Regions from separate parts of the Lysinibacillus sp. FSL K6-0102 genome, predicted to be linked through region 4. Evidence: riboswitches for the same ligand, from Rfam matches in the RefSeq annotation. Region 4 holds a riboswitch; each other region holds the start of a gene.
The links. A riboswitch is a leader RNA that binds a small molecule or an ion and turns the genes downstream of it on or off. The one in region 4 is predicted to bind S-adenosylmethionine.
Positions count from the first base shown of each region.

Region 1: another riboswitch for S-adenosylmethionine. It lies ahead of NYE73_RS09330 (YezD family protein); the one in region 4 lies ahead of metA (homoserine O-acetyltransferase MetA).
Region 2: another riboswitch for S-adenosylmethionine. It lies ahead of metK (methionine adenosyltransferase); the one in region 4 lies ahead of metA (homoserine O-acetyltransferase MetA).
Region 3: another riboswitch for S-adenosylmethionine. It lies ahead of NYE73_RS02415 (MetQ/NlpA family ABC transporter substrate-binding protein); the one in region 4 lies ahead of metA (homoserine O-acetyltransferase MetA).

Region 1 covers NZ_JBBOPH010000001.1:1,881,125-1,884,312, reverse strand. The annotation lists gene NYE73_RS09340 (VOC family protein) at 294-1,079, opposite strand; gene NYE73_RS09335 (flavin reductase family protein) at 1,229-1,714, shown strand; gene NYE73_RS09330 (YezD family protein) at 1,805-1,996, opposite strand; SAM riboswitch class I at 2,031-2,126, opposite strand; gene NYE73_RS09325 (DUF418 domain-containing protein) at 2,297-3,188, opposite strand, start outside.
Region 2 covers NZ_JBBOPH010000001.1:3,694,407-3,697,594, forward strand. The annotation lists gene NYE73_RS18670 (gamma carbonic anhydrase) at 1-114, shown strand, start outside; gene metK (methionine adenosyltransferase) at 294-1,490, opposite strand; SAM riboswitch class I at 1,749-1,867, opposite strand; gene pckA (phosphoenolpyruvate carboxykinase (ATP)) at 2,257-3,188, shown strand, end outside.
Region 3 covers NZ_JBBOPH010000001.1:504,368-507,555, forward strand. The annotation lists gene NYE73_RS02410 (methionine ABC transporter ATP-binding protein) at 1-617, opposite strand, end outside; gene NYE73_RS02415 (MetQ/NlpA family ABC transporter substrate-binding protein) at 725-1,555, opposite strand; SAM riboswitch class I at 1,644-1,748, opposite strand; gene NYE73_RS02420 (PPC domain-containing DNA-binding protein) at 1,871-2,374, shown strand; gene NYE73_RS02425 (pyridoxal phosphate-dependent aminotransferase) at 2,417-3,188, opposite strand, start outside.
Region 4 covers NZ_JBBOPH010000001.1:2,658,064-2,661,251, reverse strand. The annotation lists gene NYE73_RS13470 (hypothetical protein) at 1-198, shown strand, start outside; gene NYE73_RS13465 (hypothetical protein) at 332-841, shown strand; SAM riboswitch class I at 1,168-1,279, shown strand; gene metA (homoserine O-acetyltransferase MetA) at 1,403-2,338, shown strand; gene NYE73_RS13455 (GerAB/ArcD/ProY family transporter) at 2,379-3,188, opposite strand, start outside.

The DNA of each region.
Region 1 (3,188 bases), 780 kb from region 4:
AACTTTCTAGCAAGGTGAGGAGGTGATTTCGCTCCAGGGTCTCCTCTGTAACGCTAAATCCACAGGAAAGCAAGTAGCCAGCACCAGAAATTCTATTGATGGTTTTGTTTTTCAATACTTATGTAAAAAGGCAGAAGCAAAAGTGTTTCAGCCCATAAAAATACCGAGCTATCCACTAAAACGCTTACGAAGTGTTTCGGAATAGTTCGGTTTTTCTAGTTATCATGTTTGTTAATTTAAAGATTATTCGGCTTAATGAAGGTCCCAGTTAGTTATGGCCCAGCCTTTTCTCCTTATCGATTTATCCAATAAAAAGCACCAGGGCAAACTAAAGTTTCCTTTGTTCGTTTAGGATCCTTTAATGTAACACCAAATGGTCCCTCTTTGACATGACCAAGTGTCATTGTCATCGCGCTCTCTTCCTCATAGAAATCTAAGCGCATATTCGGTAGCTGTAGTGACAAATACTGCTCATATTGCGTAGGCACTGGTAGCTGTAACACCTCTTGCCACAGCTTAACTGTTGCCTGCATGTCCTTGACGTAGAATTGGACGGATTCCATCGTTATAGCCTGTTTGACATCAATGGCACCACTTGCCTTTAATTGAACCAAACGTTCTTCATCTTCCTCCGCCCATTCAATCAAAAATGGAAAATCAATTGGCAGATCTGGCTTACCAAAATGCAGTAGCTTCCATTCTACCACAGTGCCATCTGGTCTTGTTCTGCTACATGCATCTGGTCCATATACTTCATAGCCCAATGCTCGCAAGCGTCGACCCTCTTCCTCAATATTTTTTGTGCGCAGAGCAATTCGAGAAAATCCCTGGCGCTCTTGATCACGTTTAAACGTATAATGTAGGGAATATGGGTATTGTGCCGCTTGCTCAAATAAATCACGATCATAGATAGCAATTTGTTCAATATAGCTTAAGCCAAAGTAGCTTAACGTATTATAAGTCCCCCACATCGTGTGCTGCCCACCATTCACTGTATGGACATTTCGTTTATTGAAGAAAACCTTTATATTTTCTGGTGATTCCACTTGATGAACCAAATGATCAAAATATAAAGTCATGGCCATTCCCCTTTCTTTCCCCATTACCTTTACCTGTATGTTTGATTAGTTTAAAATTTACTCAAGAAAAGGAGTTACTAGTAGGATATGAAAAAAAGTTTCGTTTACCTACAAACTCCGTTCACTAATTTCATAAAGAGGTGATTTGAATGACAGATTTAGTAGCTGCTTTTAAATTGGCATTAGGTAATTATCCTACAGGCGTAACAGTTGTCACGACATGTCATGACACAAAACCGATTGGCTTAACCGTCAATTCCTTTGCATCTGTTTCAATCGACCCGCTCCTTATTTTGTGGTCACTCGATAAAAAATCTCAGCTCCATCCTTATTTCACGACTGCGCCAAATTTTGCGGTCAATATTTTAGCGAGTGATCAAGAGCATTTATGTACACTATTTGCCAGTAAAATCCCTGATCGCTTTGCACAAGCAAAATGGTCAACTTCCTCTTTAGGACTACCGATTTTACATGATACAGCAGCTAATTTACAATGTAAAACATTTCAGCAAATCGATGCTGGCGACCATACCATTTTTATTGGGCAGGTCGTAGACATTACAAATGCTCAAAAAGAGCCTTTGCTTTATCATCGCCGTCATATCGGTCCCATACCAAAAAGCTTTTATAGCTAGTCTTTACACAAAAAAAGGGCCACTTGTAAGCACAGGAAATCCTTCATGCTTATAGGTGGCCGTTTGACATAAGTTCTACTGAAATCATTGTTATTTTTTCTGCGGAAATCTCTGCTTTTCAAGCCTATTAATTTGCACAATCACACCATCTTGAATCGTAATATGCACTTCACCAAATTCAAGATTTTGAATCGCCTTCGCAATTGCCTCTAGTTTCTTATCATCTACTTTTACTGACTGAGCCATACGATACACCCCTTCTTTTTTATCCTTATTGTTCATAAAGAGGCCAACGCATCAAACTGATTGATAGCCCCTCCTATCTCTCAGACACCATCTGTTGGATTTGGCACCTGTTGTTCGGTTGCCGAGGCTTCATTGGGCCAAGTCCCTCCACCTCTCTTGATAAGAGTACTGCGTTTCTTGAAAATAATTCTATAATTCTGCTATAGGAATGTCAATACAAAATATTAGAAAACCTAGTTGAATACTATGCAATATGTCGTTTAGATTAAAAGACTCCCTAAACCTAAAGTATTTTATGCCTAGTCAGTGAGAAATAGATGGCAATCCATTAATTTATTACAAGCTCCATTTCCTCATCATGAATTCAAGTGGGCCTCGATGATGTTTAGTCCTCCACCATACAGAAACAACGACACATCCTAAAAAATAACAGCAGGCATACAGCATGGAAAAAGCAAGTGTTTGGTTCTCCAGCTTTTGGCAAATAATTAGTATTCCAATGCCTATAACAACATGGCCAACATAATGCGTTAAAGACATTTGTCCTGTTAATATGAAAGATTGAATAACTTTATTTTTACATGTCTCTACAAGATAGATGGAGCCAACAATGATAACAATAGCCGAAGCCGAATTAGATAGGACATACATCATATTCGGTGGAATCGGTCCTGTATCAAATAAATACAATGCACTCTCTACATCTAATAAATGAATGGTTGTCATCTTAATGAATAACGTTGAACAAGTCTCAGTCATGATGACTAACAATAAACCTATCACCAGTAAGTTTTTTCTTAATGTATGATTTGTTAAATCTAATGTGCCCACTACCATACCTATCAGAAAGAAGCAAATCCAGGGGAATAGTGGATGATAGCCATTAAACATCAAATTTCTTATAAATCCTGCTGGTGTCCAAAAATCAAGATACTCTAGTAGCACATATGTTGGATGCCAACCAGCAAGGTAACTAAATTGAATTTGAAGCCATTGTGAAAGGATAAGGATGGCACCAATTATGAAGATCATCATTTTCTTGGATTGGGCAATCAACCAAGCAGCAACAAACATATACACGCCATAATAATGTAAGATATCTCCTGTCCAGCCGATTGCATATAATATTATCCCTATCGTAAATAACAAAAGCGCCCTCTTCCACAAAGTAAGTCGATTTTGACGAAGAAGGATTGGGTCCTTACTCTCTCTAGCCTGACGAGTCATT
Region 2 (3,188 bases), 1.0 Mb from region 4:
GGTCGTCCAGCAAAAGTTGTCCGAGAATTAAATGCTGAAGATAAAGAGGATATGGAACGCATCGTACGAGAATACGCAGAAAAAGGTCAATATTATAAATCACTTCAGAAATAAATAACCTACACAAAAAATCAATACTAACGAAAAAATCCCTCGCGTTTTCGTGTACCGAATATGTTCACGAATCCTAGCGAGGTATTTTTGTAAAAAAAACAAAAGGAGCAATGTTGCCCCTTTGCTTATTAATACATCAGAATAATTTTCTAATGACTTCATTACTTTAGTTCAATAGTTTATAAACGTGCTTTTTCTCGTAGCGCGTCTGCTTTATCAATTTGCTCCCATGGTACATTTAAATCTGTACGACCAAAATGTCCATACGCAGCAGTTTGTTTATAAATTGGACGACGAAGATCAAGCATTTTAATGATACCTGCTGGGCGTAAATCGAATAGCTCGCGTACCCATTCAACGATCTCGCTTTCTTTCACTCTACCTGTGCCAAATGTATCGACAGCAATGGAAACAGGCTGAGCAACGCCAATCGCATAGGCAAGTTGCACTTCAGCACGCTCTGCTAAGCCAGCTGCTACGATGTTTTTCGCTACATAACGTGCTGCATATGCCGCCGAACGGTCTACCTTGGTTGCATCCTTACCTGAGAAGGCACCACCACCGTGACGTGCATAACCACCGTATGTATCAACAATGATTTTACGTCCTGTTAATCCAGCATCACCTTTTGGCCCACCAATTACAAAACGGCCAGTTGGATTGATGAAGTATTTCGTATTAGCATCTAATAATTCACTCGGTACAACTGGTGCAATAACAAATTCTTTTAAATCTGCTTGAATTTGTTCAAGTGTTGCTTCTTCATCATGCTGTGTTGAAATAACAATTGTATCCACGCGAACCGGTACATTATTGTCATCATATTCAATCGTTACTTGCGTTTTACCATCAGGACGTAAATAGGCAAGTTCACCTGATTTACGTACTTCTGTTAAACGGCGTGCTAATTTGTGTGCCAAGCTAATTGGTAATGGCATTAGCTCTGGTGTTTCATTACATGCATAGCCAAACATTAAGCCTTGGTCACCAGCACCAATTGCTTCTATATCAGCATCTGTCATAGAGCCTTCACGTGCCTCTAATGCCTGATCAACACCTTGAGCTATATCAGGTGATTGTTCGCCAATTGCCACAAGCACCGCTAAGTTCTCAGCATCAAAGCCATATTTACCTCGTGTATAGCCAATTTCAGCTACAGTGTCACGAACAATACCTTTAATATCCACATAAGTAGAAGTAGTAATTTCTCCTGCTACTAATACTAATCCTGTTGTTACAGTTGTTTCACACGCTACACGTGCATTTGGATCTTCTGCTAAAATAGCATCTAAAATGGCATCCGAGATTTGGTCACAAATCTTATCTGGATGTCCTTCTGTTACACTCTCTGATGTAAACAGTCGACGGTTTGTCATTTGGTTTTCCTCCTAAATACTCTTACAATAAGTAGTTGTGTATGAATACGGTACTCATTACCCATGTCAAGTCCGCTCCTAAGGATTGAACTCTCAAGCCGTTACTGCTGCTTTTAACACGAGGATTTCGAAAGATCCGTCATTATAATAAGGAAAGAACTACATATACTTACCTTTACATTGATTTATAGCAATAAAAAAATCCTTTTCTCACGTTACTTTACATGAGGAAAGGAATAATGACTGCGTAACCTTTCACTCTTATCGTTCAAGGGATGTTCCCTTGCATCAGGTTGGCACCAACGCATGTCGTGAAATAGTTCATGCAGGTTGCCGGGTTTCACAGGGCCTGACCCTCCACCAGCTCGGGATAAGAGTATCCGTTCAATCTCATGTTACTGAAAAGGTCGAACGTTGTCAAATATTTTCTTATGTATTACTGTATAGAAAGGAAAGAACTTATTACACAAAAACTTTTCATACTTGGATGATGATGTAAATAGAAGCAAATTAATCCCTACAACATACCTAGCTACTTGTGGTAACATATGTGTGGCTCAATTTTCGTGCCTAATTACAGTAGGATTGATGGTATTCTACTCGAAAAACATTATTTTTTGTCAGTTTATTGAAAAGTGGTAAAAACTCTAAAATAATTTCTTAATTAGTATAGATTATTTAAGCAATTGTGTTATACTATTTTTGAAATTAAGAAAAAATCCCTCTAAATCAAGGGAATACTATAAAAAAGGATGGTATTTAATCGATGAATTCAGTAGAAATTGCAAACGAACTGAAGGAATTATTAAACGGCGGTAACATAAATGTTCAACTTTCAGTACCACAATTAGCAGAAAAAGCTACATCTCGTGGTGAAGCAATGTTAACAGTAGATGGCGCAGTTCGTGCAGAAACTGGCAAATACACTGGTCGTTCACCTAAAGATAAATATACGGTAGAAGAAGAAAGCACAAAAGATCAAATTGACTGGGGTAAAGTCAACCAACCGATTTCTTCTGAAGTGTTCGATAACCTATATGTAAAAGTAATAAAATATTTAAAAGAACGTGACGAGTTATTCGTATTCAAAGGCTTTGCAGGTGCTGACAAAGACTCACAATTAAGCATTCAAGTTATCAATGAATACGCATGGCACAATCTTTTTGCTCATCAATTATTTATCCGTCCAACAGCAGATGAATTAGCTTCTCATGTTGCCGACTTCACTGTCATCTCAGCTCCTAACTTTAAAGCAGATCCTGCGGTTGATGGTACTGCTTCTGAAACATTCATCATCGTATCACTTGAAAAGAAAATTATTTTAATTGGTGGTACAGAATATGCTGGTGAAATGAAAAAATCTATCTTTGGTATCATGAACTACTTATTACCACAACAAGGTATTCTTTCAATGCACTGCTCAGCAAACGTTGGTGAAGCTGGCGATGTAGCGTTATTCTTCGGTCTATCTGGTACTGGTAAAACGACGTTATCAGCTGATCCTGATCGTAAGCTAATCGGTGACGATGAACACGGTTGGTCTGATAATGGTGTATTCAACATTGAGGGTGGCTGCTATGCAAAAACAATCAACCTTTCTGCTGAAAAAGAACCAGAAATCTACAATGCAATCCGCTTCGGCTCTGTATTAGAAAACGTAGCTGTTGATCCAGAAACTCGTATTTGTGACTATGATGA
Region 3 (3,188 bases), 2.2 Mb from region 4:
TTTTGAATTACATTCATTTCATGTGTGATGAGCAGAATCGTAATGCCTAATTCACGATTAATTTTTAACAACAATTCAAGAATGGCTTCCGTTGTCTCAGGATCAAGTGCACTTGTTGCTTCGTCACTAAGTAAAATCTCTGGTTCCTGTGCTAAGGCACGTGCAATAGCCACACGCTGTTTTTGACCACCTGAAAGTTGATTTGGGTAACTATCTAGTTTATCTGTTAAACCGACAATTTCAGCATACTTAGCTACTCGGTTTTTTACTTCCGCCTCTTTATAGCCTAGTAGCTTTAAGGGAACTGCAATATTATTGTAAACTGTTGCTGTTTTTAAGAGATTAAAGTGCTGGAATATCATCCCGATTTTTTGGCGTGTTTGACGTAATTCGTGAAGAGAAAGGGTCGTAATGTCTACATTGTCTATCACTACTTTTCCTGCTGTAGGACGTTCTAGTAGATTAACGCAACGAATGAGTGTACTTTTACCAGCACCACTATAGCCGATTACACCATGAATTTGTCCCTTTTTTACGTGAAGGTTGATGCCATCCACAGCTTTTATGATGCCTTTTTTCGATTTAAATTCTTTTGAGATATTTTGTAATTGAATCATGCGATTGTTTGCTCCTTTCTCAACCTTCTAAAAAGCAAGAATCTGCTCGTCTTCCCATTGGGGAATTTCAGCAGATTCTTCGGCTTTATAGAAGCTTTCTGAACATATTACCAGCTAGGGATTACAGAACCTTTGAATTCCTCTTCGATGAATTGACGCACTTCGTCAGATTGGTAAGCCTCAACGAACTTTTTAATTGTTGGATCATTTTCATTTTCAGCACGTACAACAATATAGTTCACGTATGGAGAATCAGTAGATTCCAATAAAATAGAGTCATCTTTAGGGTTAATGCCAGCCTCTAGTGCAAAGTTTGTATTAATAGCTGCTACATCTACTTCACTAAGTTGTTTAGGAATTTGAGCTGCCTCTAATTCAATGAATTTTAAATTCTTTTTGTTTTCTTCTACATCACGGATCGAGGCTGTTAAGTCTGCACCCTCTTTTAACTTAATATAGCCAGCTTCCTGTAAAACAAAGAGGGCACGTGCTCCATTCGTTGGGTCATTTGGTAAGCCAAACGTTGCACCGTCAGGAATGTCATCAAAGGATTTATATTTTTCTGAGTAGATACCCATTGGATTTAAAATCGTCTTGCCCACTGTTACTAAATCTGTATCATGGTCTTTATTAAATGTATCTAGGAAAGGCTCGTGTTGATAGCTGTTCGCATCAAGATCACCTTCAGCTAAGGATGTATTAGGTAAAACATAGTCAGAAAATGATTTTAGTTCTACTTCTAGCCCATTTTCTTTTGCTACTTTAGCGGCTACTTCTGCAATTTGTTCGTGTGGACCAGAAGTGACGCCTACAACGATTTTCTTTTCATCAATTCCTTCAGCTTGGCTTTTACTATCTTCTTTAGAGCCACAGCCTGCTAAAGCTGCTACTAATGTTAAACTTGCTAAACCTACTAAAAATTTATTTTTCTTTTTCATGAAAATACCTCCAAGATTGTTTTTATCGGTTTTTTGAAAATAAAAAAACTCTCTTACAAATTAAGAGAGGCTCATGAAAAGATGTCCTCTCTTATCTATCAAACGAAGATCGTTTGCAGGATTTAGCACCTTCCTATAAAAAGGAGGTTGCCGAGCTTCATAGGGCCAGTCCCTCAGCTACTCTTGATAAGAGATTTATAATATTTTTTTGTAATTCCGATAGAACTAATATAATTTATAGGGTATAGTAAGTCAATAAATAATTTTTAAATTTTTTATATAATTATAATATTTCGACGCAAAAGAGGGATAACAATGTCTGTAAGAGTTAATTATGGTATAGGTTCATTTGGTAAGGTTATTAGTGCTCGTTTTCTAACGGGAACAGATATCATTGAAGGGATTGAAGCGCTTTGCGAAGAGAATAGCATAGAGTCAGCAACAATTGTAAGCTGTATTGGCAGCTTTCAAAAAAGCAGCTTTGTTTATTTAGTGCCAGATGCAACAGCTCAAATTCAAGTTCGTTTTAGTGATGTGATTGAAAAAGAGGGACCATTAGAATTTATTCAAGGTTCAGGTGTGGTGTGTAAGCGAGATGGTGGATATGAGACACATTTCCATGGTTCTATGAGCGATCAATGGGGTGTTGTATCAGGTGGGCATTTAATAAAAGGGGGCAACCCTGTTATTACTGCTGACATCGTGTTGGCAGAGGTACAAGGGATTCAACATATTCGAAAATGGGATGATGAAACAGGTCATGTTCAATTTTATCCATTAGAAAATGGTTTAGGGCAACCAAGGAAAATTGAAAAATAGTAATAATCCTGTAGCTAGGGATAGCTACAGGATACGACGTCATTATCTTTTAAACAATTGTAATTGCTCGATTCTATGGATTGCTTCACGTAAGCGCTCCTCACTAACCAGCAATCCTACGCGTACATAGCCTTCACCATACTGACCGAAGCCATTACCTGCTGCTACAGCGATATCAGCTTTTTCGAGCAAAAGATCAGCAAACTGTTCACTTGTATAGCCTAATGGTACAGGGAGCCATGCGAAGAAGGAGCCTTTTGGAGCCGTAACATGCCAGCCAATTCTTCGAGCTTCTTCAATGAGTACATTGCGGCGACGCTCATAAGTAGCTCGTAGTTCATCCGCACATTGTTGGGAAGCCGTCAGTGCTACTGCTGCGGCTTGTTGAATGGCAGGGAATTGACTACAAAACAGATGATCCTGAATTAGATTAATAGCAGCAATAATCTCGGCATTCCCTACAGCGAAGCCTATACGCCAGCCAGCCATATTATAGGTTTTCGATAATGTATACATTTCAACTCCTACTTCTTTTGCACCCTTTGCTTGAAGGAAGCTAACTGGTTTATTACCGTCAAATCCTATTGCCCCATAAGCAAAATCATGTGATACGATAATATTGTGCTCCTTCGCAAAGCGAACGGTCTCTTCAAAAAACGCAAGTGATGCTGTACCACCTGTAGGGTTGTTCGGGTAATTTAAGTAAAGAAGCTTTGCTTTTTCTTTCACTTCATCAGGTAATGCATGATAATCAGGTAAGAAATCATTTTCAGCAAAAAGGGGCATTACTTCAAAATTGACGTCTCCTAGTACA
Region 4 (3,188 bases):
ATCTCATCTAATGATGCGGTTAATCTAGCCAAACCAATTTATGAAATTACTGTTAGAGACAATGCAGCAGCACGAACAAATTTTAAATTAGATGAAAGTACATATCCAGATGTAACAATATATAATGTGACGTATCGTATTGTTAATGTAGATTACAGTAAAAAAGGATTGATAAAAATTAGATTAGAAAAACGTTGACAAGAAGCGGATACCCCTAACTGTTTATTTTGTACACTACCATATAAATTTTCACACGCCCATAAGAAAGATATTCTGTGTTATATCCAACTATGGTAATATGTAACTAAAATAGATAATATGGGGTGTAACTATGAAATTTAATAAATTATGGATATTTACGATATTATGTTCTGTCTTATTGTTTTCTGCATGTGGTAAAGAAGAAATTGTAGAAGTAGATAAAACAAGTCAAGAGGAAAAAGATCCTAGCAAGATGTATGCTACTGAATACGTTGAACCAAGTGAAGAAGAAAAATTTATTGAAGATAATATGGTTAGGTTAACAGGTAAAGAAGTTCAATATAATTTAGCAAATAATTTAAATGTAGAATTCTATTTGAATGGAAATGTTGAGTTATGTGATTATTATAATTATGGTTATACTAATGAAGCAAAATTCTTTTGTGGTCAATTGACACCTGTTGATGGAGATTATTCTGATTCATGGTACTTATATTTTCACAGGGATTCCTTTGATAATGCATATCAGGCATTACTGGAAGGGAATATTAATATGAGAATTATTGCAAAGATACCTTCAAATGGATATGAACGTGGTCAAGGTAATATGGCAGTAGTCAAAAAAATAGGAGCCTATTAATTAGAGGGGTTATCCCCTCTTTTTATTTGTAAATGTTATACACTTCTTTTTTTCAGAAGTATGAGTTATAATGAAGATTACATAGATTTTATAAGAAGTGGAATAAACGAATAGGCAAATGTATTACTCCCAAACTAAAACTAGTTAGAATCATACAATATTTCATAATTACGGCATGTTTACCATAAATTTTAAATGCAGAAACACCACATATAGCAAGCTTAGTGTACATCAAATGACAAAGAAACATGCGCGTGAATCACAAAATATTCTATGAATTATTGATATTCTAACAAGTTCATGTTACAATTCAAGATAATTAAATAATCTTATCAAGAGAAGCTGAGGGATTTGGCCCGATGACGCTTCAGCAACCTCTAACAATCGTTAGAAAGGTGCTAATTCCAGCAAAGGATTTTTTCCTTTGAGAGATAAGAGTGGACGTGAAAAAAATCCTTCTCATTCTATCTCGTATGGAATGAGGAGGATTTTTTAATTTCGTTGCATCCTACGCAAGCAAGATTTGCTAAAAGAGAGTGATTATAGAGAGGGGAAAGCAAGATGCCAATTAATATTCCGAAAAATTTACCAGCTGGAGAACATTTACGTGAGGAAAAAATCTTCGTCATGGAAGAAGATCGTGCGAAAACACAGCAAATCCGTCCATTAAATATATTAATATTAAATTTAATGCCTGAAAAAGAAAAAACAGAGCTCCAATTATTACGTTTATTGGGGAATACACCATTACAAGTGAATATTACCTTTTTGAATACAGCCACACACGAGTCTAAAAATGTGAGTAAATCCCATTTGCAGCTTTTCTACACAACGTTCAATCAGATTCGACACCGACGCTATGATGGTATGATTATAACTGGTGCGCCAGTAGAAAAAATGGCTTTTGAAGAGGTCAACTATTGGCAGGAAATTTCAGAAATTATGGATTGGTCTAAAAAGAATGTGACATCCGTGCTACATATATGTTGGGGGGCACAGGCTGCATTGTATCATCATTATGGCATTGGGAAGGTTGAGCTTTCTGCTAAATGCTCAGGCGTCTATTCCCATGTGATTACAGATTTAACTGTAGATTTGGTACGTGGCTTTAGTGATTTATTTACTGCGCCCCATTCACGCTATACATCTGTTTCGATTGACGAGGTTCGCAATCATCCAGAACTACGATTATTATCCTATTCAGAGGATGCAGGGGTATTTATTGTACAATCAAAAGATAATAAAAATATTATGATTACGGGGCATCTAGAGTATGATGCGACAACGCTAGCCGATGAATACAGTCGCGATGTGGCGAAGGGCATAGATATCGCCGTTCCTGTAAACTACTTCCCGAATGACGATCCGACACAAGTGCCGATGAATACTTGGCGTGCCCATACGCATCTATTATTCTCTAACTGGTTGAACTACTATGTTTACCAAGAAACACCATATGAATGGGATTTTGTAGATGAAATCGAATATCATATTTAATTAATAAAAAGTCTAATTTCTTTTCTAGCTTTAGAAGAAATTAGACTTTTTGATTGTCATTTTCTGTTTCCTGCTGAGGTGTTTCGTTATTTTGAGTCTTGGATTTACGATTGCGAATAACTACTACAATCAGCAAAAGTATAGGTAATAAAATGGTGAAAATAAAGGAAAAGATTGGCCAAATTTCATTATTATAATTAGTAGAATGCACAATATCTGGATGAACAATTTGAGAAAGTCCAATAACAATTATCCCCATCGGTATAATGAGTGGGCGATGATCCTTGATCTTTAAAATTTGTGCGAGGCCAACAACGGTCGTATAGAAATACATAAATGTACGAATATAAATAGACGAAATCCACATAAATGCCATGATGATTTCTATACGCTGTAAAAAATTCCCTATAGATATTCTTTGTGCTAAGGCATAGCTAGGAAAAGTCCTTGATGCTGTGTTTTCAGGACCTAATACAAGAATCGATAGGACAATCAATGTAACTAAGACGATTCCACCAAGGATTGCCCCAATATATAGCCCTTTCTGTGCAGACGGCTGTACATTGACACCAGTAGGATAGAGCATCATTAATACAAGTAATGGAAAGGAAAAGATACTCATAAAGCGTGCAATACTATAAAACATAGATGTTTTGGTTGCTTCTAGTAGAGGCTGAATATTCTCAAATGTAATTTGAGGGGTAATACTAATGACGAAAAAAATAAAAATAAAGATAAACAATGGGAAGAGGATTTCTGCCGAACGGGCAAAGGTCTCAATTCCTAAATAAGCGGCATACATAATAATGATACTGAACAGTAGGGCAAATGCTAATGTCGGTGTCTCTGG